One region of the Variovorax humicola genome, then DNA from elsewhere that is predicted to be linked to it. Evidence: predicted binding sites of a transcription regulator. Region 1 holds the regulator's gene; the other holds the start of a gene.

Region 1 (12,035 bases):
GCACATCGCGGCCAATCCGGGCACCAGCGCATTGGCGTACCTTGACCTGTTCAAGATCTACCACGCCCTGGGGCGCCGCGAGGAATACGCCCAACTGGCGACCGACTTCGAGCGTGCGTTCAATGCCGAGGTCCCCGAGTTCGACGAATTCTCGCTCGGCGGCCGCGGCCTGGAGCACTACCGCAGCGCGCTCGCCCGTATCGAATCGCAGTGGCCGACCGCCGGCACGCTCGCGCTCATCGAGGAACTGGTGTTTCGCAAGCCAGGTGTGCATGAGGATGAGGCCTTCGACCTTGCCGCATACCAGGAACTGCTGCTGCTCTACGCGATCGCCAAGGAAGTCGTCGACCCCGATACGGCGCCCGCACCGATCACGCCTATTCCGTTCGTCGACACCTTCAGCCACGATATGCAGCCCACTGCGCGCGCCACGCTGACGACCGAACCGACCGTGATGATGCCGGTTGCGTCGGCTCCTGTTGCGCCTGCGGTGACCGCCCCAAGGCCGCCGGTGGAACCGTTTCCCTCGATCTATGGCGGCATCGACGACGGCCTGCTTGCTGAAACCGAGATGAGCCCGGTCGAGCCGTCGCAGCTTGAGCCGGCTGTCGACATGGATCTCGCGCAGTTCGACAAGACCGCGTTCGAAACTCTCGCGGCGCCGATCGAGCCCGCGGCGACGGCCCCGGCTCCGACCGATCCGCACGTCATTGATTTCGAATTGTTCGATCCCGAGACCGAGGCGGCGATCGCGCCACGCATCATCAAGCGCTGACTGAGCGCGGCGTCCTCGGTCCCCCAGTCAAATCCTGGGTCAATCAAGCGGGCCGCGGCAAGCGGTCGACCGCGATGCTGAGGGTCATGGCGACCAGCATCGCGCCCAAGCCGGCCCAATGCATCCAGCTTGCAGCATCGTGCGCCAGCAGCCACCCTCCGGTGGCGGCGCCAATTGCCTGCCCGATGAACATGCCCGAACTGTTGAGCGCCACCGAGCCCGCAGCCATTGCCGGCGCCAGGCCGACCAGCCGTGCCTGTTGAGCCGAGTTGGCCGCAAAGCAGCCGAGCCCCCAAGGCATCACCACCAATGCGAACACCACAAAATTGACGCCCAGCGGCCACAGCAACAGACTCGTTGCCATGAGCGCGGTGGTCAACAGCGCCGCTCTGCCGGCGCCAATGCGGTCGATGTAGCGACTGACCAGGATATTGCCGACGAGTCCGCATGCGCCAAACCAGGCCCACATGAAGCTTTGCTGCGTCGCGTCCGCACCGAGTTGCTGCTTCAGCAGCGGTGCAAAGTAGGCGAACACCACGAACTGGCCGGTGCTTTGCAGTGCGGTGACCGTCACCACTCCCATCAACGCAGGACTCTTGAAGACCCGCGCCCAGGCTGCGCGCGTGAGTGCAGCGGGGCGAACACCGGTCGGCATCGTCGACCAGATCCAGGCGGCGCTGCAGATTGCGGCAACGGCGATGACGAGGAACGCAGCGCGCCAGCCGTAGTGGCCGCCAAGCCAGGCACCCAGCGGCAGCCCCAGTACCGACGCCATCGACCAACCCAGGAAGACGAAGGTCACGCCCCGGCCGCGTTGATCGGGCGGCACCAGCATGCCCGCCGATGCCGCGGCTTGCGCCGTAAAGATGGCCGGGGCAAGCATCGTCAGCATGCGCACCACCAGCAGCTCGAAATAGCTGGGCATCAGGGCCGCGGCCACATGGCAGACCCCATACCAAACCATGGTCAGCGCAAGAAGCATGCGTCGGTCCCAGCCCGCTACGAGCGCCGCAAGCAGCGGCGCTCCGAAGCAGACAACCAACGCGCCCGCGGTCATCAACTGGCCCGCCGCCGAAACGCTCACGCCGAATGACCCACTGATTTCGTTCAGCGTGCCGGCGACGAGCATGACACCGGTACCGATAACGAAATTACCCGCCAGCAACGCCCAGAGTGAGGCGGGGAGCGGGGCCCGACTCAACGGCGAACCTGCAGTGCGCCAGGATTGACGATGTTGGTCGGATTGCCTTTGATGAAGCTTGCGACGTTGTCGAACGCCTGGCCGAAATAGAGCTCGTAGCTCTCTTGCTCCACGTAGCCGATATGCGGGGTGCAGATGCAGTTCTCGAGTCGCAACAGCGCGTGTCCCTGCAGAGGTGGTTCGCTTTCGAACACGTCGATTGCGGCGAGGCCGGGCCGGCCGCGATTGAGCGCGGCGAGTAGCGCGTCGGGCTCGACCAACTCAGCACGCGACGTGTTCACGAACAAGGCAGTTGGCTTCATCCGCGACAAGTCCGCCAGTGTCACAATGCCGCGTGTTTCGTCCATCAGACGCAAGTGGACCGACAGCACGTCCGACATTTCGAAGAGTGCCTCGCGGCTTGCCGCGACTTGCAGTCCGTCTGACCGCGCCTTCGCGCAACTTGCTTCACGGCCCCAGACAATGACCTGCATGCCGAAGGCCTGTCCGTAGCGCGCGACCAGTTGCCCGATCCGCCCATAACCCCAGATACCAAGCGTCTTGCCCTTGAGCACGGACCCCAGGCCGAAGTTCGGCGGCATCGAAGCCGATTTGAGGCCGGACTGCTGCCACGCGCCATGCTTGAGATTGCTGATGTACTGCGGCAGGCGGCGCATCGCGGACATGATCAATGCCCAGGTCAACTCGGCCGGGGCAAGCGGCGAACCGCTGCCTTCGGCCACCGCGACGCCCAGTTCGCTGCATGCATTCACGTCGATGTGGCTGCCCACCCGGCCTGTTTGTGAAATGAGCTTGAGCTTGGGCAGTTTCTCGACCAGTTGCCGCGAGATCTGCGTACGCTCGCGAATCAGCACGATCACGTCGGCATCTTTCAGACGCACTGACAATTGGCCGATGCCCTTGACTGTATTGGTATAGACCTTGGCGGCATAGGCGTCGAGCTTGGAGGCGCAGCGCAATTTACGCACCGCATCCTGGTAGTCGTCGAGGATCACGATATTCATGGCACGTTATTGTGCCTTGCACCCTCTGCGGCCGCGCGTTCCCGCCTTTGCCACGTCAATGCATCAGGCGCCTTGCATCGTCCGCGGCCTCCAGGGCGGCGAGCCGATCGAGCTCGGCGCAGACATCGGCCATACGGCCCGAGATGACTACGCGGCCCGTGCCACCGGCTGTGCGCTGCGTATCCAGAACGCGTATCACCCGCAGCGGCCTGGCGGCCGATGCTCCCTTGGTCGCGGTTGTGCGGGCCATGCACCCGGGGCGAATCGCCACGTAGCGCAGCGCCCTCGTGCGCTGTGCGCGGCGCGTTGGCATCCAACGGTTGGCCAGCGATTGCAGGGGCGTGAAGATTTCAGCCAAGGTCAGAAAAGCGATTCCCATGTGAACTCCAGATAGTGAGGTTGAACACAGGCAGGATTTCTTCGGTCGACTGCAACAGGGTGATGGCCTCGTCGCCATACGCCCGCCACCTGGTGCATTCGTTAAGGTGGCTACATCAACATCGTGTTGCGGATCAGGCCGACGGCCAAGCCTTCGATTTCGAAGGGCTCACCCGGCTGGACAATGATCGTCGGGTAGTCGGGGTTTTCGGCGTGCAGCTCAATAACATTCTTGTTGCGCCGGAGTCGCTTGACAGTGACTTCGTCGCCAATGCGCGCGACGACGATCTGGCCGTTTCGCGCTTCCTTGGTGGACTGCACGGCGAGCAAGTCCCCGTCCATGATGCCGGCGTCGCGCATCGACATGCCGCGTACCTTGAGGAGGTAATCGGGCTGGCGCTGGAACAACGTGTTCTCCACGTAGTAGGTTTGGTCGATGTGTTCCTGCGCGAGGATGGGTGAGCCTGCCGCGACACGGCCGATCAGCGGAAGCGCGAGTTGCGCCATGCCGGGCAAGCCAAGTGAATACTGGCTGGAGCGCGTTTCGTTGATTGCGCGCAGGACATCGCCCTTCAAGCGGATGCCGCGCGAGGTGCCGCTGACCAGTTCGATGACGCCCTTTCGCGCAAGCGCCTGCAAATGCTCTTCGGCCGCGTTGGCGGACTTGAAGCCCAGCTCCGCCGCGATTTCGGCGCGCGTGGGCGGTGCGCCGGTGCGTGCAATGGCGCTCTGGATCAGGTCCAGGATCTGCTGCTGGCGGGCGGTAAGCTTGACGGCAAAGTTCGACAGGTTGAGCATGCGCTTGACTCCTCACGGCACTGGCTGAATATCCAGTAGCTGTATTTTTAACCAGTTTCTGAAAGTTGGCAAGCATGGTGGCGAGCACGGCAGCGAAGGAGTCCAGGCGTGTGGTGGTGCTCGGCACAGGGGGCACCATTGCGGGGAAGGCCGCCAAGCCGGGCGACAACATCGGCTACACGGCGGCGGAAGTTGGCGTGGCGGAGTTGCTGGGCGGCATCGAGGTGCCCGGCGTCGCACTGCATGCCGAGCAGGTGGCGCAGGTCGACAGCAAGGACATGGACTTCGCGGTCTGGCAGCGCCTTGCCGCGCGTTGCACGCATTGGCTGGCACAACCCGACGTCGCTGGCATCGTGATTACGCATGGCACAGACACGCTTGAGGAGACGGCGTTCTTCCTGCATTCGGTGTTGCGGTCGCACAAACCGGTTGTGTTGACCTGTGCGATGCGGCCAGCGACAGCGCTGGCGCCCGATGGGCCGCAGAACGTACGGGACGCGGTCGTGGTGGCTGCCACTGCGGGTGCGGCAGGCGTCGTGGCGGTTTGCGCGGGTGTGATCCATGGCGCGCTCGACGTACAAAAGGTGCACACCTACCGGCTCGATGCGTTTTCCTCCGGTGATGGCGGGCCGATCGGTTACGTCGAGGAGGGCGCGGTTCGCTCAGTGCGGAACTGGCCCTCGGCGACCACGGAGCGGTCAGAGGCGGAGATCGATGCCATTGCAAGTGCCGCCACTGCGCCTCGCGTAGAGATCATCGTGAGCCACGCCGGCGCGAGCGGCGCGATCGTTGATGCGCTGGTCCAGGAGTTTCAGGCCGCACGCGCAGGCAGCGCCGAAGGTCTGGTAGTGGCCGCGACGGGCAACGGAACGCTGCATCACGAACTCGAAGCAGCGGCGATGAGAGCGCAGGCAGCCGGCATTGCCGTGTTGCGGGCCACACGTTGCAGCGGTGGTCGCATCCTGCCAAAGCCCGGCGATGCACTGCGTGATGCCGGCTTGCTGAGTCCGGTCAAGGCGCGGATCGCGCTGATAGTGGAATTGCTGCTGTGTCGTTCGACGCCGCAATGATGCGCCGTATCAGCGGCGGGGCACTCGAGCGCCCCGCGTGACCATCAACTGCCGAGGGCCGCGAATGCGCGCTGCGTAATGTCTTCCACGCTGCCAACGCCAGCGATGGCGCGGTACTTGGGCGCGAGCGCAGGCTCGGCATTGGCCCAGTTGGCGTAGTAGTTCACCAGCGGACGGGTTTGCTGGCTGTACACATCGAGCCGATGGCGCACGGTTTCTTCGTTGTCATCGGGGCGCTGGATCAGCGGCTCGCCGGTCACGTCGTCGATGCCTTCTACCTTCGGTGGATTGAACTTCACGTGATAGGTGCGGCCCGATGCGGAGTGCGAGCGGCGGCCGCTCATGCGTTCGATGATGTCGGAGAAGGGGACCTCGATCTCCAGCACGTAGTCGAGCTTGACGCCTGCGGCCTTCATGGCCTCGGCTTGCGGAATGGTGCGGGGAAAGCCGTCGAACAGGAAGCCGTTGGCGCAGTCCGGCTGCGAGATGCGTTCCTTGACGAGGTTGATGATCAGGTCATCGCTGACCAGTCCGCCGGATTCCATGACCGACTTGGCTTGCAGCCCGAGCGGCGTGCCGGCCTTGACCGCGGCGCGCAGCATGTCCCCGGTCGAGATTTGCGGAATGCCATACCTTTTGCAGATGAAAGTCGCCTGCGTGCCTTTACCTGCCCCGGGGGCGCCCAACAAAATCAGTCTCATGGTGTCCTCGAAAGGGTTCTTTAGGATATTTATCGACGCCGCGCGCATGCCGCTTCGGGCAGGGCTGGGCCGTATTGCTTCGAGGATAGCATGGGCTTTTGCCCGCGCCCGCCCGGAAAAACCGGTGCCGGCTACGAGATCGCGGCGATGCGGGCGCGTACTCGCACCAGGTCTTCGGGCGTGTCGACGCCCGGACCCGGCGCGTGGTCGCTCACGTGCACTGCGATCCGATGACCATGCCACATCGCGCGCAATTGCTCGAGCGCTTCGAGTGACTCGACAGGCGCCGGCGGCAAGCTCGGAAACTGGCGCACAAATCCTGCGCGATAGCCGTAGATGCCGATGTGCCGCAGCGGCGCAGGCGAGGGCAGCGCTTTCAGGGGCTGGCTGGCAAAGCCGTCGCGCCACCACGGTATCGGTGCCCGGCTGAAGTAGAGCGCGTGGCCCCGCGCGTCCAGCACGGCCTTCACCACATTCGGATTCAGGAAGTCCTCTATCGAGTCGATGGCGTGCACGGCGGTGCTCATCGACGCGCCGGGTTCATTGGCGAGCGTGATCGCCACGGCGTCGATCAAGGATGGATCGATCAGCGGCTCGTCTCCCTGTACGTTGACCACGATTTCATCGTCGGCCAGCCCGAGCAAGACGCAGGCCTCGGCCAGCCGGTCACTTCCGCTCACGTGGTCCGTGCGGGTCAGGAGAGTTTCGACGCCGTGGGTCCGGCAGGCGTCCATGATGCGCGCGTCGTCGGCGGCGACGACGACGCGCGCCGCGCTGGACAGACGTGCGCGCTGCGCAACCCGAACCACCATGGGAATGCCGCCGATATCGGCCAGCGGCTTGTCCGGCAGGCGGGTTGATGCCAGCCGTGCGGGAATGAGCACGACAAAACGGATGCCCGCGGCGGGCACCTGCATGGTGTCGTCGAGAACTCCAGCAGAAGCTGCAGCGCCCGGGAGTGGTCCCGTGCTGCTCAAAGCCCCAACTCGTCGTCGGAAAGAGTTCGCGCCTCGTTCTCCAGCAACACCGGAATGCCGTCGCGTACCGGATAGGCAAGACGCGCGGTGCGGGACGAGAGCTCCTGCTTCTCCGGGTTCCAGGTCAGCGGCCCCTTGGTCACGGGGCAGACCAGCAATTCAAGCAACTTGGTGTCCATCGACCGATGATAGCTTTGCGTCGAGCGCGATGAAGAACGCAGGTTCGGGTGTGAACACCAGCGGCACGGCCAGAGCATCGGGCGCAATGCGCCACAGCTTCACGGCGTCTTTCTCGGTGCAGACGAGGCGATGAGTCTCGCCGGGCGGACGATTCCAGCCGTCGAAGTCGTAGTGGTCAGGCAATGGCTCGCAGCGCTCCGGTTGGATGCCACGGGTGCGCAGCATCTCGAAAAAGGCCTCGGGCTTTGCAATGGCTGCCAACGCAATGACCCGCTGCCTGGCCAACTCCGCAAGCGGGATGCGGCTGCCGTCGTTGCGCAATGCATAGTCCGCCAATGTGCGTTGCGCCCGGTAGCCTTCGGCAAATGCGGGGCGCGCGCCCGTGTGCAGGACCAGGTCGCAGCGGCGCGGCCAGTGTTCGCGCAATGGCCCGGCTGGCAGCAGCCATCCGTTGCCGGTGCCGCGGTCGTCGAACACACAGATCTCGATGTCACGCGCCAGCGCCAGGTGCTGCAGGCCGTCGTCGCTCACGATCAGCCCGGTCCGTGGGTACCGTTGCAGCAACGCGCGCGCGGCCTCGATGCGCTTTCCGGCGACGAACACCGGCACGCCTGTCAGGCGGTGCGTCAGCGCCGCTTCATCGCCAACATCGCGCGGGTCGGCGCCGGGCAGGACTTCGCGGCAATCATTCGTCTTGCGGCCGTAGCCGCGCGAGATGACGCCAACCTCGACGCCGCGCGCGCGCAAATAGCGGACCAGGGCGAGCACCACGGGCGTCTTGCCCGAGCCACCTGCGATCACGTTGCCGACGATCAGCACCGGGACGCCGACGCGCTCGGTGCCCAAGACGCCAATCCGGTACAGCCACCGTCGCACCGTCGCAATTGCGCCAAATAGCAACGAGACCGGCCACAGCAGCCACGCCAGCGGCCCGCGTGCCAGCCATGCCCGCTGCAAATCCAAGGCTCAGCGCCCGGCTTGCGCAGCGGACTGCGTCGCGAACGTAATTTGCATCAGGCCGGCGCGGCGTGCCCCTTCCATTACCGTGATCACCGATTGATGCGAGGCGTTGGCGTCGGCGCTGATGACCACCACGGAGTCCTTGCCGCCACGGGAGGCGGAGGCGAGCGCGGCGGCCACCGTTTCCACGCTGCGATCGGGCAGGATGGTCTTGTTGATCGAGTAGCGACCATCTGCCGATACGGCTGCGATGATTTCCTTCGGGTAGTCGCGTTGCGCGTCCGCGTCGGCCACCGGCAGGCGCAACTGCATCTCGGTGAACTTGCTGTAGGTGGTGGACAGCATCAGGAAGATCAGCACCACCAGCAGAACGTCGATGAACGGGATGAGGTTGATCTCGGGCTCGTCGCGCGCGCCGTGGCGAAAGTGCATGCGGTCGCGCGTCATGACAAGTCTCCACCGGGCCGCCCCAAGGAGGCCGCGGCCCCGTCAGGGGGCAGCGAATACACGGAAAGAGGGCGCATCGGAATTATTTCCTCAGCGCGTTCAAGTGACGCGCGAAACGCTCACCGGCAAGTTCGAGATTCAACAGGTATTCGTCGACGCGTGTACGGAAGTATCGCCAGAAGATCAGCGTCGGAATCGCGACGATCAGGCCGAAAGCCGTGTTGTAAAGCGCAATCGAAATGCCGTGCGCAAGTTGTGCCGGGTTGCCCGACCCTACGCCGCCACTGGCGGGCGACTGCGAGCCGAAAATCTCGATCATGCCGATCACCGTGCCGAGCAGGCCCAGCAAGGGCGCTGCGGAGGCGATGGTGGCCATTGCCGGCAACCAGCGCTCCAACTTGTGCGCGACCGTGCGACCCGCTGCTTCCATGGCGGCACGGAGATCGTCCTCCGTGCAGCGCGGGTTCGCGTTGAGCGCCCGGAAGCCCGAGGCCAATACTTGTCCGAGCGCGGAATTCTGTTCCAGCTTGGTCACCACATCCGGCCCGGGAATCGAGGAGTGCGATACCGTGATGGCTTCGTCAAGCAGCTTGGGTGGAAGGACACGAACAGTCTTGAGGTTGACGAAACGCTCGATCACCAGCGCAAGCGCCAGCACCGAGCAAGCGAGCAATGGCCAAATCGGCCAGCCCGCGGCAACTATGATCGATAACAAATGATTCTCCGGCCGGGTGGATTGCGAAATTCGGCGCGATTATCTCCGAGCGACCGAGCTTGCAAGGGAGCGCCAACCCTGTAAGACGCGACGCACAGTTTCTGTGGACAACTTTGTGAGTAACCGCGTTGGAAAGACATCTGGAGCCGCATGAACAGGGGCTCCCGCTAGATCGACTTAATTTTGAGCAGCGTTTTCTTCCATAAAATCAATGACTTGCACGGCGGCGTATGTGCGTGTGGCTACATGGGTGGCTTGCCCACGCTTGGTGCACGCGGCTGTGGAGCAATCACCAGGCCAACTTGCTTTTCCGTGGGTTCGGCATGAATGAAATTAGTGAGAACTCACCGTCCGGCCCACGTGTCTGGCGGGTTGGCGCGCTGTGTCGCGCCGTCGCCGACGCGCTCGACGCGCGATTCAACCCCGTTACCGTGCGCGGTGAGATTTCAGGCTTCTCAAGGGCCTCGAGCGGCCACTGCTACTTCTCGTTGAAAGATGAGGCGGGCCAGTTGCGCTGCGCGATGTTCCGGCGCGCGGCAAGCCTGCTCGACTTCAATCCGCGCGATGGCGACCAGGTTGAGGTGCGCGGCCGCCTTGCGGTGTACGAGCCTCGCGGCGACTTGCAACTGGTGGTGGAGAGCCTGCGCCGCGCCGGCCAAGGTGCGCTGTTCGAGCAGTTTCTGCAGCGCAAGGCGCGTCTTGAGGCCGAAGGCCTGTTCGACCCCGCCCGCAAGCGCCCGCTGCCCATGATGCCGACGCGTATCGGACTGGTGACGTCGCTAGGCGCAGCCGCGTTGCACGACGTCGTGACGGCGTTGCGTCGGCGCGCGCCGCACATCGAAGTGGCGCTGGCGCCGGCAGCCGTGCAGGGTGCGCAGGCGCCGGCCGAATTGGTCGCGGCGCTGCACGCGCTCTACGCGCTGGCACCCGCGCCCGATGTCATCTTGCTGGTACGCGGCGGGGGTTCCATCGAGGACCTCTGGGCCTTCAATGACGAGGCATTGGCGCGCACGATCGTGAAAAGTCCAGTGCCGGTCGTGAGCGGCGTCGGGCATGAAACCGACTTCACCATTGCAGATTTTTGCGCCGACGTACGCGCACCTACGCCAACGGCTGCAGCCGAACTTGCGGCCTCCCCGCAGATGCTCTGGCTGGAAGCGCTCGACCTCATCGACGAGAGACTTGGCGACGCGCTCGACCGCCGGCTTGACGTGCTTGGCCAGCAACTCGACCTGGCTGCGAGTCGACTCGGACGGCCCTCTGGCCTGGTCGCACGACAGCGCCTGGGCCTGGCCCATCAGGCCCAGCGACTGCACTATGCGGTGGTCTCGAAAACAGAGCGGCTGGCCCATGCACAGCGGGCATTGCAAGATGAGTTGCCGTTGAAACTGGCGCGTTCGCTGGCGCAGCGGCGAGACCGGCTCGAGCGAATCGGCGATCGATTGCAACTGCTCGACCCGGCCCTCGTGTTGCAGCGTGGCTACGCGTGGCTGACCGATGAGGAAGGGCATGCGATCACGAGCGCGCGACAACTTGCGCCCGGCGATGCGGTGCGCGCGCGTCTGGCGGATGGGACTGTCGCGATGACGGTCGATGCAGGCTGAGGGGAAGCGCCCCCGTCCGACGTGAAGCGCGGCAATCCTTTCTAGAATGCTCGACTCCCACAACCAACTCACGAGTCAAAACATGGAACACGTACTTCCTCCGCTGCCGTATGCAATGGATGCGCTGGCCCCCGAGTATTCGAAGGAAACGCTCGAGTACCACTACGGCAAGCATCACAACGCCTACGTGGTGAACCTGAACAATCTTCAGAAGGGCACCGAGTTCGAGTCCATGACGCTCGAAGAGATCATCAAGAAGTCCAGTGGCGGCATCTACAACAACTCCGCGCAGATCTGGAACCACACCTTCTTCTGGAACTGCATGAAGCCGCAGGGCGGCGGCGCTCCCACCGGCGCACTGGCCAAGGCGATCGATGCCAAGTGGGGTAGCCTCGATGCGTTCAAGGAAGCCTTCACCAAGTCGGCTGTCGGCAACTTCGGTTCGGGCTGGACCTGGCTGGTGAAAAAGCCTGACGGCACCGTCGACATCGTGAACACGGGCGCTGCCGGTACGCCGTTGACCACCGCCGACACGGCGCTGCTGACCATCGACGTCTGGGAGCACGCCTACTATATTGACTACCGCAACCTGCGCCCGAAGTTCGTCGAGGCTTTCCTGGCGAAGCTGGTCAACTGGGATTTCGCGGCAAAGAACTTCGGTTGACCCGAAGACCGCACAAAAAAAGCCGACCCGCGGGTCGGCTTTTTTTGTGGGCGAGGGGATCAGCGATGTGCCTCGAATGGGGCGCCGCCAAGCTTGGTGCCCTTCTTGATGTTCTTCTTCGCGAACCAGCCCTGGTTCATCTCGAGCACATAGCGCACCGGCGCCTCGGAGCAGTGCGTGTTGGTGGTTTGCGGCTGCATGTCGACGAGGTTCACGATGCGCCCGTCATCGCCCACAAAGGCGGCGGTGAGAGGCAGGATCGTGTTTTTCATCCAGAAACACTGGGTGGACGGCTCCTCGAACACGAACAGCATCCCTTCCTGTTGCGGCATTTCCTTGCGGAACATCAGTCCAATCTCGCGTTCGCGCGGTTGCAGCGCGACTTGGGCATCAATCTGGTACATGCCCGCAGTCAGCCGAACGCGCTGCAGATTCATCTGCGGCTCTTGTGCCAGGGCGGGTGACAGGGCCGACAACGACAGGGCAAGCAATGCAAGAAGACGCTGGAACATAGGAAACTCTGGGCGTAAAACAGGCAGGTCGGTCACAAAAATGTCCGCG
Region 2 (12,035 bases), on a different contig from region 1:
GATCACCAGCAACACCAGCATCACGTCCACCAGCGGCGTCACGTTGATGTCCGACAGCGGACGCTGGCCGCCTGCCCCCATTGCCCGACCGCCGCTGCCGCTGCCGCTGCCGAGAGCGCTGCGCCCGAAAGGCATGTTCAGACCAGCATCGCCCCGGCCGGGGGCAACGCCGCGGCGGGCCGCTCGCCGAACACCGCCAGGAGGTCGTGCGCAAAGCCTTCCAGCTCCGCCTCGATGCGCCCGATCACACGACCAAACCAGTTGTAGGCCAGCACGGCAGGAATCGCGACGGCCAGGCCGGCGGCCGTCATGATCAGCGCTTCGCCGACCGGGCCGGCCACCTTGTCGATGGTGAAGGCGCCCGACTGCGTAATGCGAGTCAGCGCGTGGTAGATGCCCCAAACCGTGCCGAGCAAGCCGACAAAGGGCGCGGTCGCCCCGACAGTCGCCAGCAGGATCTGGCCCGCCGACACGCGCCGCATGGTGCCGTGCAGTGCCACGCGCAACACCCGTGTCAAACGCGCGTCTCGGGCGCCCGAGGCGCCGAGGCTGCCCTTCGCGGCCGGCGTACTGGTCATGCCCTGCAATGCGAGCACCGACGGCAACACCAGCGTATTGCGATCGAATGCCTTGACATGGTCCACCGCTTCATCGAGCGCTTGCGCCTGCCAGAAGGCCGCGACGCTGCGCAGCAAGTCACGCGTGCCGCCACGCAGGAACCAGGTCTTCCAGAGGATGACGACCCAACTGCCGATCGACATGGCGAGCAGCAGCGCGGTCACGCCGCGGCTGACACCGTCGCCCTGCATCAGTTGCTCGAGGAGGGTCATTCGGTGGCTGCGCGCCCGAAGGGCATCAATTCAGTTTTCCACCACGCAATCGCTTGGCCCGCGAAACGTGAAACCAGGACGAGCACGGCGAAGTCCGTTCGTGGGCACCTGCGGAACCGGCTTTGCCGAGCCGCCGGGCGCCCCCCTTCGAGGCCCTCGAGGGGGCGGTGCCGAAGGCGCTTCGGGGGTGTTTCATTTCAAGTCGAGAACGTCGAACATGTCGAACAGCCCGGCCTTCTTGTCCGCCAGGAAGCGGACCGCGCGCAGGCTGCCCTGCACGTAGGTCGCCCGGCTGGCCGACTTGTGCGTGATCTCGATGCGCTCGCCGATGCCGGCGAACAAGACGGTGTGGTCGCCCACGATGTCGCCGCCGCGGATCGCGGAAAAGCCGATCGTCGACGGATCGCGCTCGCCGGTGATGCCTTCCCGGGCATACACGGCGCAGTCCTTCAGGTCGCGGCCCAGCGCGCCGGCAATGACCTCGCCCATCTTGAGCGCGGTGCCCGAGGGCGCGTCGACCTTGTGCCGGTGATGCGCCTCGATGACCTCGATGTCGTAGCCCGTCGAGAGCGCCTTCGCCGCCATCTCCAGCAGCTTGAAAGTCACGTTGACGCCCACGCTGAAATTGGGTGACAGCACGATGGCGATGTCCTTCGCGAACTCGGCAATCTCGGCCTTTTGCGCGTCGCTGAAACCCGTGGTGCCGATGACCGCCTGAACGCCGAGTTCCCGGCACACGGCGAGGTGCGCCAGCGTGCCCTCGGGCCGCGTGAAGTCGATCAGCACCTGCGCGTTCTTCAAGCCTTCGCGCAGGTCGGAAACGATCGGCACGCCGGTGCTGAACCCGACAAAGGCGCCGGCATCCGTTCCGATGGCCGGGCTGGCGACGATGTCGAGCGCGCCGGCAAGCTGGCCGTCGTCCGTTCCACGGACGCCCTCGATCAGCATGCGGCCCATGCGGCCGGACGCACCGGCAATGGCAATGCGACGCATCAGCGAGCCGATGATTCGAGTGGCGGGTAGCTGGCCGGTAGCGGCGGGCGCTTGGCGAGCGGCTCGGCGGCCTTGTCCGGATCGGCGGGGGCGGCCTTCTTGAGTTGTTCTTCAGGAACCTCGAGCTCAGGCACCTTGCCGCTTTTGCGGCGAGTGTCGAGCGTGGCGACGAATTCTTCCTCGCTCGGCATCTCGTCACCCTCGAAACGGTCGAGCAGGTCGCCGTTGAAGTACAGCGTCAGGCGACGCTGCTGCGGCTCGACGCCCTGGCGCCGGATCGTGAAGACGTAGTCCCAGCGGTTGGCGTGAAACACGTCCGTCAGCAACGAGGTGCCGAGGATGTCGCGCGCTTGCTGGCGCGACATGCCGGGCTTGAGCGAGGCGACCTGTTCCTTGGACACGAAATTGCCCTGCACCACTTCGACCTTGTACGGCGTGACCGCCGTGAGCGCGCTGCGGGTGCTGTCCGAAACGCTGCTGCAGGCGCTCAGACTCAGGCACGTCAGCAGCGCGACGGCCAACGCGGCGGCCAGCGCGCCGGATCGGCAATGGGGGATCACGGGCATGGAAAAAGAGGGTAGCGATATGATCGAACCATTGTAGCGGCTGGCCCCCGGCGGACCGGGGCCGCACGGCCATCAGAGAAACCAACATGGCCAACATCGAAGAACTCAAGAATACCGGCCTGAAGGCCACGCTCCCGCGCCTGAAGATCCTCGAGATCTTCCAGACCGGCGGACAGCGACACATGACGGCGGAAGACGTTTTCCGCGTGCTCCTGAACGAGCATTCCGACATCGGTTTGGCAACGGTGTATCGAGTCCTGACACAGTTCGAGCAAGCCGGCATCCTGGAGCGCAGCCACTTCGAAAGCGGCAAGGCGGTCTACGAACTCAACGAAGGCAAGCACCACGACCACCTCATCTGCACCGGATGCGGCAAGGTCGAAGAGTTCTACGACTCCGAAATCGAACGCCGCCAGCAAATGGTCGCCAAGGACAAGGGCTGGATCCTGCAAGACCACGCCATGTCGCTTTACGGCCTGTGCGCCGACTGCACCAGCCGCAGGTAAAGCCGGGTAAACCCGGGCAAAGGCAGGTAACGAGGCGCGGGCGGCTTTAGTCCGCCAAGCCGCTTTCCATCGCCCTGTGGTGGCGAGCGACGAAGTCGGCATACGTGTCGATGCCGCGCAGCTGCAGGATCGAGTTTCGTACTGCCGCCTCCACCAGCACGGCGATGTTGCGCCCGGCCACCACCTGGATGATGACCTTGCGCACCGGCACGCCCAGCACGTCCTGCGTCAGCGGTGCCGCGGGCATGCGCTCGTAGTCGCGCTCGAAGCTGTCGCGACGCACCAGGTGCACGATGAGCTTGAGCCGCATCCGGCGGCGCACCGCCGTCTCGCCGAAGATCGCGCGAATGTCGAGCAGGCCGATGCCGCGCACTTCCAGCAGGTTCTGCAGGAGCTCGGGGCAGCGGCCTTCGATGGTGTTCTGGTTGATGCGGAACACATCCACCGCGTCGTCGGCCACGAGGCCGTTGCCGCGTGAAATGAGTTCCAGTCCCAGCTCGCTCTTGCCGAGCCCCGATTCGCCGGTGATCAGCACACCCATGCCCAGGATGTCCATGAACACCCCGTGCATCGAGGTGCGCTCGGCAAAGTGCTTGGAGAGATAGGCACGCAGCAGATCGATCACGAAGGCCGACGACTCCCGCGTGGCGAACAGCGGCAATTGCGCACGCTCGCAGATCGACAGCAATTCGTCAGGCGCGGACTGGGCGTCGGCCAGCACCAGCATCGGCGGCTCCAGCGTGACGATGCGCGCGATGCGGCGGATGCAGTCTTCCCTGGTGCCGCGCGTCAGGTAGGCAACCTCCCGCAGGCCGAGGATCTGCACGCGATACGGGTGGATGTAGTTCAGGTAGCCGACCAGGTCGGCGGCCGACTGCGCGCGGCTGATGACGTCCGGTTCGAACTGCCGCTCCGATGCGCCGAGTCCCGCCAGCCACTCCCAGCGAAGCGACCCGCGAAATTCCTCGAACATCGCGTCCGCGCTGATGACTGTGGGCTTCATGGGGAGTTGGAAAGAGGACGGCAGCTCGGAAGCTTGTTCCAAGAATACCGTGGAACCGGCTTTGACGGGCCACCGGTATTGCCCCCGGTGGGGGGTGGGAGGAGCGCACGCAGGGCGCGGAGCCTGGGGGCGAGCAACAGTCCTTCCGGGCCACCGGTATTGCCCCTGGCAGGGGGTGGGAGGAGCGCGCGCAGAGCGCGGAGCCTGGGGGCGAGCAACAGCTTCAGGCCACTTGCGCGGACTGCCAGCCAGCGATGAGCGCATGCAGGGCGCGCGCATCGGTGCTCGACTTGATCTTTTCGCGGAGGCTGGAATCACTCAGCAATTCGGCAATCTCGGACAGGATCTCGAGATGCTTCTGCGTGGCCGCTTCGGGGACCAGCAAGAAGATCAGCAGCACGACAGGCTGCTCGTCCGGTGCGTCGAAGCCGATCGGATCGGCCAGCTGGAACACGGCCGCCATGGGCGCCTTGAGGCCCTTGATGCGTCCGTGCGGTATCGCCACGCCATGGCCGAGCCCGGTCGAGCCGAGCCGTTCACGTGCGAACAGGCTGTCGGTGATCAGTGCGCGGCCGAGGCCGTGGAGGTTTTCGAACAGCAAGCCGGCCTCTTCAAAGGCACGCTTCTTGCTGGTAGCGTCGACGCTCACGAGTACTTGAGCGGGCGGCAGGATGGACGCGAGGCGATTCATGTTAGGGGCAGGGCGGGGGCGATTATGCACCGACCTTGCGAAAAGCAAAGGGCCGCCAAAAGGCGGCCCGCAAGAGTGTTTGCCCTGAGCCACTTTCAGCGGCTCAAATCAGCCCGCACTACATGACGCGCTTCGGTGCAGCGTGATGGTGATCCTGCAGGCGGTCCTTGTGACGCACCACTTGCCGATCAAGCTTGTCGACCAGTTCGTCGACCGCGGCGTAAAGATCAGCATGGCTCGACTCGGCGAACATGTCATTGCCCTTCACGTGGATGTTGCACTCGGCCCGTTGCCGGCGCTCCTTCTCCTTCTGCTTCTCAACCGTTAGCAACACCTTCACATCGACCACCTGGTCGAAGTGGCGGGTAATCCGATCAAGCTTGCTAGTGACATAGCTGCGCAGCGCTGGAGTGACGTCGAGGTGATGACCGCTGATCGTCAGATTCATGAATGACCTCCTGGGATGGACCGTTGGGGAAATTGACCTCGCCTCGGGATGAAGCGGGACCACGGGGAACATTGGATAGGGAGTGAAACGGGAGCGAAAAAGGCGAAAGATCGAGGATTGGAGGGAGTGGAAAAGTGAGGTGGTTGAAAAACCCGCGAGGGGTCTGAATCACTATGCCCCCCGTGTCACAGAATTGCAATCCCCGATTTGCCCCGAAATTCGTGACACATTGCACGCGCCGCAGGTAGTTACTATCGACCTCAACAACCCTGTAGTTGTTTTTTATCCGGTCCGCGCCTCTGTTGGCGCGCTGCTATTTCCAGGCGTTGCGCAGACGATTTCGAAGGTCGATGGCCGCGGCCGGCGGGGGCACGAAGACCGGACGTTCGGGCGGGGGCGGCCAAGTGACATGATCGAAACGGGCCGCGTCCGCCGCATCGATGAAGCGGGTGCGGCCGGCATACACATGGCGATCGCCCCGCGCGGCCTGCTGTGTCACGTAGAAGCGCTGCGGCACGACGAGGTGCAGGTGGTCGCGCGCGCGGGTCATCGCCACGTAAAGCAGCCGGCGCTCCTCTTCCAGTTCGGCCGCGCCTTGCGCCACATCGGCCGGTATACAGCCATCAACCACATTGAGCACATGCACCGAGCGCCATTCTTGGCCCTTGGCGGAATGGATCGTCGACAGGACCAGGTAGTCCTCGTCGAGCAGGGGCGGGCCGGCGCGGTCGCTGCTCGCGGAGGGCGGATCCAGCGTGAGTTCCGTGAGAAAGCTCTCGCGCGATGCATAGACCGATGCCAGCCGGGCCAACTGCTCAAGATCGCCGCGTCGCAAGCCGGCGTCGTCATGCAATCGCTCGAGGTGGGGCAGGTACCAGCGCAGCGCCAGTTCCACATCGGCCGGCCATGAAAGCCCAGGCGTGCGCAACGCGCAGTAAATGTCGGCAAAACGCTGCCATTCGACGCTCGCCGCGCGCGGTGGCTGGAAATCGCGCAGCGCCGCGCCCGGATCGGCCGCCTCGGCCATGGCGTCGAGCAGCCGCGAGGAAGTCGCCGGGCCGATGCCCGGGATGAACTGGAGGACTCGAAAGCCAGCCATGCGGCCGCGCGGGTTCTGCACGAAGCGCAGCACCGCGAGCAGATCCTTGACGTGGGCCGCTTCCAGGAACTTGAGGCCGCCGTATTTGACGAAAGGAATGTTGCGCCGCGCCAATTCAAGCTCCAGCGCGGCGCTGTGGCTGGAGGTGCGGAACAGCACGGCCTGCGACTTCAGCGCCAGCCCGCCTTCGCGGTGCGCCAGGATTCGGTCGGCCACCCAGGTGGCCTGCTGCGCCTCGTCGGGCACCAGCACCAGTTGCGGCCGGCCGGCAGAGGGCTTGTCCGTCCAGAGCGTCTTTGCATGGCGCTCGGAAGCATGCGCGATGACGGCATTTGACGCGTCGAGGATCGGTTGGGTCGAACGGTAGTTGCGCTCCAGCGTGACGATGCGCGCCGACTTCGTGAACTGGCCGGGGAAGTCGAGGATGTTGCGCACCGTGGCGCCGCGGAACGAGTAGATCGATTGCGCGTCGTCGCCGACCACCGTGACGCCGCAACCATCGGGCTTGAGCGCGATCAGGATCGCGGCCTGCAGGCGGTTGGTGTCCTGGTATTCGTCGACCAGCACATGATCGAAGCGCGAACTGACGAGTTCGGCCAGCGACGGCTCGCTCATCATCTCGGCCCAGCAGAGTAGCAAATCGTCGTAGTCGAGCAGGTTCTGCTGCTGCTTGGCCTCGACGTAGCCGCTGAAGAGCCGCTTGAGTTCCGCCGCCCATTCGGCGCACCACGGGAAGGCGTGCTTGAGCACGTCCTCCAGTGGCTCGCGCGTGTTGACGCAGCGCGAATAGATAGCGAGGCAGGTGCCCTTCTGCGGAAAACGCCGCGTGCTGGCGGAGAGCCCGATATCGTGCCGCACCAGCCCCATGAGGTCTTCGGCATCGCCGCGGTCGTGGATGGTGAAGTTCTCGTCCAGCCCGATCTGCGCGGCGTGCTCGCGCAACAACCGCGCACCGACGCCGTGGAAGGTGCCGGCCCAGGGCAACGCTGGCGGCGCCTCCGATCGCAGGCCCAGTACGCGAGCCACCACTTGCCCCGCGCGCTTCTCCATTTCCTGCGCCGCCCGACGCGAAAAGGTCAGCAGGAGGATGCGCTGGGGATCGGCGCCCTTGGCAATGAGGCTCGCGACGCGATGGGCCAGCGTGCTGGTCTTGCCCGACCCTGCGCCGGCAATCACCAACAAGGGCTCGGAGGCGGAGTACGCAACTGCTTCGCGCTGCTCTTCGTTGAGCGCGGCCAGCACCGCCGCCAACCGTTGTGCAGGCGTTTCATCGGCAAGGGACGGGGCTTCGGCGAGCAGCGACATGGGAACCGTACTGTACATCCGTCCAGCCCGCAAAAAGACTGTCGCGCATAGACGGCCTCGTTCGCGAAGGCGCCGCAGACCCATGCGGCGGCCGGAACGCGCCGCAGCCGGGAGCGCGAACCGAACTCCGCCCGACTCGGGAGCGAGCAACACCTTCAACAGATAATTCGCGCCATGCTGAATATCTTCACGCTTGCCAACGGCCGCCTGGTCCAGGAAGAAATCGAGTCGCTGGAGGAGTTGTCGAAGTTCCAGCCGATCTGGGTGGACCTCGAATCGCCTTCGGTCGAAGAAAAGCGCTGGGTGAAGCAGTATTACGGACTCTCGATTCCCGAAGACGCGATGGACGAGGACATCGAGGAATCCGCCCGTTTCTACGAAGAAGACAACGGTGAGCTGCACATTCGCAGCGACTTCCTGATTGATGACAGCGAGGACCCGCGTTCAGTGCGCGTCGCCTTCATCCTGAACCAGCACAATGTCGAGTTGCGCAGCCGTGGCGTGCTGTTCTCGATCCATGACGAGGACGTGCCGGTGTTCCGCCTGGTGCGCATGCGCGCACGCCGTGCGCCAGGGCTGATCGAGGACGCCAAGGAAGTGCTGCTGAAGCTGTTCGACGCCGATGCCGAATACTCCGCCGACACGCTGGAGAACATATACGACGACCTGAAGAAGGTCAGCGAGAAGGTGCTGCGGGGCAACATGACCGACGCATTGGCGAGCGAAGTGCTCGGCGAGATCGCGCGCCATGAGGACTTGAACAGCCGCATCCGCCGCAACGTGATGGACACGCGTCGCGCCGTGAGCTTCATGATGCGCAGCAAGATGCTCAGTGCCGAGCAGTTCGAGGAAGCGCGCCAGATCCTGCGTGACATCGAATCGCTCGATAACCACACGGCATTCCTGTTCGACAAGATCAACTTCCTGATGGACGCGACGGTCGGTTTCATCAACATCAACCAGAACAAGATCATCAAGATCTTCTCGGTTGCCAGCGTGGCGCTGCTGCCGCCGACGCTGGTGGCGAGCATCTACGGCATGAACATGAAGTTCCCGGAGCTGGAAGTCCTGGGGGGTCTTTCGTATCCGTATGTCGTGATCATGATGGCGGCGAGTGCGCTGGTTCCAATGTGGTACTTCGGGCGCAAGGGCTGGCTTTCTTAGGCTCGCCCCCAGGCTCCGCGCACTTCGTGCGCTCCTCCCACCCCCTGCCGGGGGCAACACCGACGGCCCGGCGAAGCCGGTTCCGTGGTGTTTCACGAAAGGGGCAGGGCGAGTCGGGGGGCTCGTCCCATCCCCTGCCGGGGCAACACCAGCGGTCCGGCGAAGCCGGTTCCGCGGTGTTTCACGAATGGATCTGCGCCGGGGTCAGGCGTGCATCAGGGACCAGAGCCGCGTGGGGCTCAGGGGCATCTGCAGCAGCGGCGCCTTGGCCGCGTAGCCATTGCGCGCGAGTGCGTCGGCCACGGCGTTCACCACGGCCGGGGTCGCGCCGATGGTGCCGAGTTCGCCGACACCCTTCACGCCGAGCGGATTGTTCTTGCACGGCGTCGACTGGTCCATCTCGGTCTTGAAGTCGGGCGCGGTACGGGCCACGGGCATCGCGTAGTCCATGAAGCTGCCGGTGAGCGGCTGGCCGGTTTCGGGGTCGTAGACGATCTGTTCCAGCAAGGCCTGGCCGATGCCCTGCACCGCGCCACCATCGAGCTGGCCACGCACGATCATCGGGTTGACCACGCGGCCGACGTCGTTGACCGAGGCATAGGCGACCACCTCGACGTCTGCGGTCAACGGATCGACCTCGACCTCGGTGATGTGGCAGCCGTTCGGCCAGGTCGGGCCGGCGACGGTGCTCGTCGAGTCCATGAAAATGCGATGGTCGGGCTGCTTGCCGGCCAGTTCGAACAGGCCGATCTGGAGGTCGGTGCCGGCGACGGTGAAGTTGCCCTCGGCATACTTGACGTCCTCGGGCGCGGCCTCGAGTTCCTTTGCCGCGAGGCCCCGCGCGTGCTCGATGGTCCGGTCAGCGCCCACGCGCACGGCCGAGCCGCCGGTGAAGATCGAGCGCGAGCCGGCGCTGCCGAAGCCGTCGCCACGGTCGGTGTCGCCGAGCACCACGCGAACCTTGTCGAGCGGCACGCCGAAGGCATCGACCACGAGTTGCGCGAGCGAGGTGGCAATGCCTTGACCCATCGCATTGACGGCAGAGAACACTTCGATGACGCCATCGGCGAGCACCGACACGGTCACGCGTTCCTCGAACACGTTGCCGCCGGTCCATTCCAGGAAGGTCGCGATGCCGAGGCCACGCAGTTTGCCGCGTTGTTCCGATTCGGCGGCGCGCGCTTCGAAGCCGGTCCAGTCGGCGAGGGCGAGGCCCTGGTCCATCACGTGCTCGAACCGGCCGGTGTCGTAGGTCTGGCCCATCGGGTTCGTATAGGGCATCTGCTCAGGCTGGATGAAGTTGCGCCGGCGCAGTGCGATTCGGTCCATGCCCAATTGGCGCGCGGCCTCGTCCATGAGGCGCTCCATGTTGTGGATGGCCTCGGGTCGGCCGGCGCCGCGGTAGGCGCCGGTGGGCGCGGTGTTGGTCATCACCGCCTTGAAATGGAAGTCGATGGTCTGGATGTCGTAGATGCTGGTCTGCACCCACGGCCCGATCAGCAACTGGATCGCGACGCCGACGCCCGTCCCGTAGGCGCCCACGTTGGCCAGCGAATGCACCTTCAGCGCGAGGATCCTGCCGTCGGCGGCCAGCGCCAGCTCGGCGTCGACATGCACGTCGCGCCCGTGCGTGGTCGATAGGAATTCCTCGCTGCGGTCGGCGATCCACTTGACCGGGCGCTCGAGCGCGCGCGCGGCGAACACCACGACGGCATCCTCGGGGTACATGCCGGTCTTCATGCCGAAGCCGCCGCCGACGTCGGGCACGCGCACGCGGATCTGGTCGCGCGGGATCTTGAGCACGGCATCGCACAAGGTGTCGCGCACGCCCGATGGCATTTGCGTGCTCATGTGGATCGTGGTACGGCCGCTGGCCTTGTCGAAGTCGGCCAGGATCGAGCGCGGCTCGATGGTGACGGCGGCGAGGCGCTGGTTGACGATGTTCAGCTTGACGACGTGCGCCGCCTTGCCGAAGGCGGCCGCCGTGGCCTCGGCATTGCCGTGCCGCATTTCCGCGGAGATGTTGTCCGGCGCCTCGTCGCACAGCACGGGCGCGCCGGGTGCGATAGCCAGCACGGGATCGATGACCATCGGCAGCGCGTCGTAGTCGATGAACACCGCCTCGGCCGCATCGCGTGCCTGCTGCAGCGTTTCGGCAATCACGGCAACCACTGGCTCGCCGACGAAGCGGACGCGCTCATGGGCCAGGGCGCGGCGCGGTGCGGAGGCGGCAGCGCTGCCATCGGCCCGCACGAAACCCGCCACGCCCGGCAAAGCCTCGACGCCCGCCGCCACGAGGTCCGCACCGGTGATCACCTTGAGCACGCCGGGCATCGCAGTCGCGCCAGCCGTGTCGATCGAGACGATGCGCGCATGCGGGTGCGGCGATCGGGAAAAGGCGAGCTGGGCCTGCGCCTCGACGCGGATGTCGTCGGTGTAGCGGCCGAGGCCTGCCACCAGCGTGTCGTCCTCGATGCGACGCACGGCCTGGCCGCTGCCAAAACGGCCGGCGCCCGCAGGGGTGGGGGTAGAGACAGAAGTGTTCACGGCATCAACCTCGTCAATCAATGGCCCGGGCGGCCAGCGCACGGACTTTGCCACGAAACCGGGCCGCCATGGAAATGATGGCTGCTGAAGACATCGAAGGATGCATGCTGCGACGCTTCAGGATTCCTCGCTGAGGCTGGGTCGCACCCACCGCCAGGTGACTTCCGCCGCGTGGACACCTGCGACAAGGCTGCCCGGATCGGGAAACGGCTGCCCTTCCTCGACGTAGGCCGTGCGGTTCCAGACGTTGAAGGTGCGCGCCTGGGGATGCCGGGCGTCCACGCTGGCGATCCATTCGCCGGTTCCGGGGCACAAGGCCTCGCCGTTGCAGGCGCGAACGTGCCCCTTTTCGGTTTCGGGCGTCAGCGCCTGGATGCCTGCGATGGCCAGGCTGGCGAGCAACCCGATGCCGGCCCCGGCGAGTGTGAAGACGATGGTGGCGAGTGCACCGATGACCGCGCCAATGCCAACGCCGCCCCGTTCACTCAGGTAGTAGCCGATCAGTGCCCCGGCGAGGGGGAACAGCAGGAACTTCATGCCGGCTCGTGAGATCGCGCAGTCCGTTCACGGCGGCAGCATCGGTAGCAACGCTGCGATGAGTGCGCGTGCCTGCCGCCCGGCCACTTGCGCGAGATACGCCGGAAAGTCCACATGCGCCTGGTCGTCCGCACGGTCCGAGATGTTGCGCACGGCGGCAAACGGCACGCCATAGTCGTGGCAAACCTGCGCGACGGCGGCGGCTTCCATCTCGACGGCCATTGCATCGGGCAGCGCCGCGCTCAGCGCGTGCGCCTCATCCGCACGCGACACAAAGCGGTCGCCGCTGATCAGCAAGCCTCGATGAACACGCGCAGCGTCGATGCCGAAGCGGGCCAGTGTTTCT

What was found. Region 1 encodes LexA, which represses DNA repair genes until DNA is damaged. Its sites were predicted from a motif close to ACTGTATNNNNATACAGT; they were not measured.
Region 2: WKW80_RS30090 (ATP-dependent helicase) is a predicted target of LexA. The motif match lies at 7,451-7,468, and genes of this name have one in related genera.

What each region holds. Positions count from the first base shown of each region.
Region 1 covers NZ_JBBKZV010000006.1:107,464-119,498, reverse strand. The annotation lists gene WKW80_RS12855 (hypothetical protein) at 1-775, shown strand, start outside; gene WKW80_RS12850 (MFS transporter) at 819-1,976, opposite strand; gene WKW80_RS12845 (D-2-hydroxyacid dehydrogenase family protein) at 1,973-2,980, opposite strand; gene WKW80_RS12840 (hypothetical protein) at 3,036-3,359, opposite strand; gene lexA (transcriptional repressor LexA) at 3,470-4,156, opposite strand; gene WKW80_RS12830 (asparaginase) at 4,231-5,226, shown strand; gene adk (adenylate kinase) at 5,271-5,927, opposite strand; gene kdsB (3-deoxy-manno-octulosonate cytidylyltransferase) at 6,059-6,844, opposite strand; gene WKW80_RS12815 (Trm112 family protein) at 6,901-7,083, opposite strand; gene lpxK (tetraacyldisaccharide 4'-kinase) at 7,064-8,047, opposite strand; gene WKW80_RS12805 (ExbD/TolR family protein) at 8,051-8,476, opposite strand; gene WKW80_RS12800 (MotA/TolQ/ExbB proton channel family protein) at 8,574-9,206, opposite strand; gene xseA (exodeoxyribonuclease VII large subunit) at 9,530-10,810, shown strand; gene WKW80_RS12790 (superoxide dismutase) at 10,893-11,474, shown strand; gene WKW80_RS12785 (DUF192 domain-containing protein) at 11,534-11,986, opposite strand.
Region 2 covers NZ_JBBKZV010000031.1:8,293-20,327, reverse strand. The annotation lists gene WKW80_RS30130 (ExbD/TolR family protein) at 1-135, opposite strand, end outside; gene WKW80_RS30125 (MotA/TolQ/ExbB proton channel family protein) at 138-830, opposite strand; gene dapB (4-hydroxy-tetrahydrodipicolinate reductase) at 1,023-1,823, opposite strand; gene WKW80_RS30115 (outer membrane protein assembly factor BamE) at 1,823-2,389, opposite strand; gene fur (ferric iron uptake transcriptional regulator) at 2,476-2,895, shown strand; gene hprK (HPr(Ser) kinase/phosphatase) at 2,942-3,898, opposite strand; gene WKW80_RS30100 (PTS sugar transporter subunit IIA) at 4,122-4,589, opposite strand; gene hpf (ribosome hibernation-promoting factor, HPF/YfiA family) at 4,708-5,037, opposite strand; gene WKW80_RS30090 (ATP-dependent helicase) at 5,351-7,441, opposite strand; gene corA (magnesium/cobalt transporter CorA) at 7,616-8,605, shown strand; gene WKW80_RS30080 (xanthine dehydrogenase family protein molybdopterin-binding subunit) at 8,810-11,152, opposite strand; gene WKW80_RS30075 (hypothetical protein) at 11,270-11,689, opposite strand; gene WKW80_RS30070 (5'-methylthioadenosine/adenosylhomocysteine nucleosidase) at 11,717-12,035, opposite strand, start outside.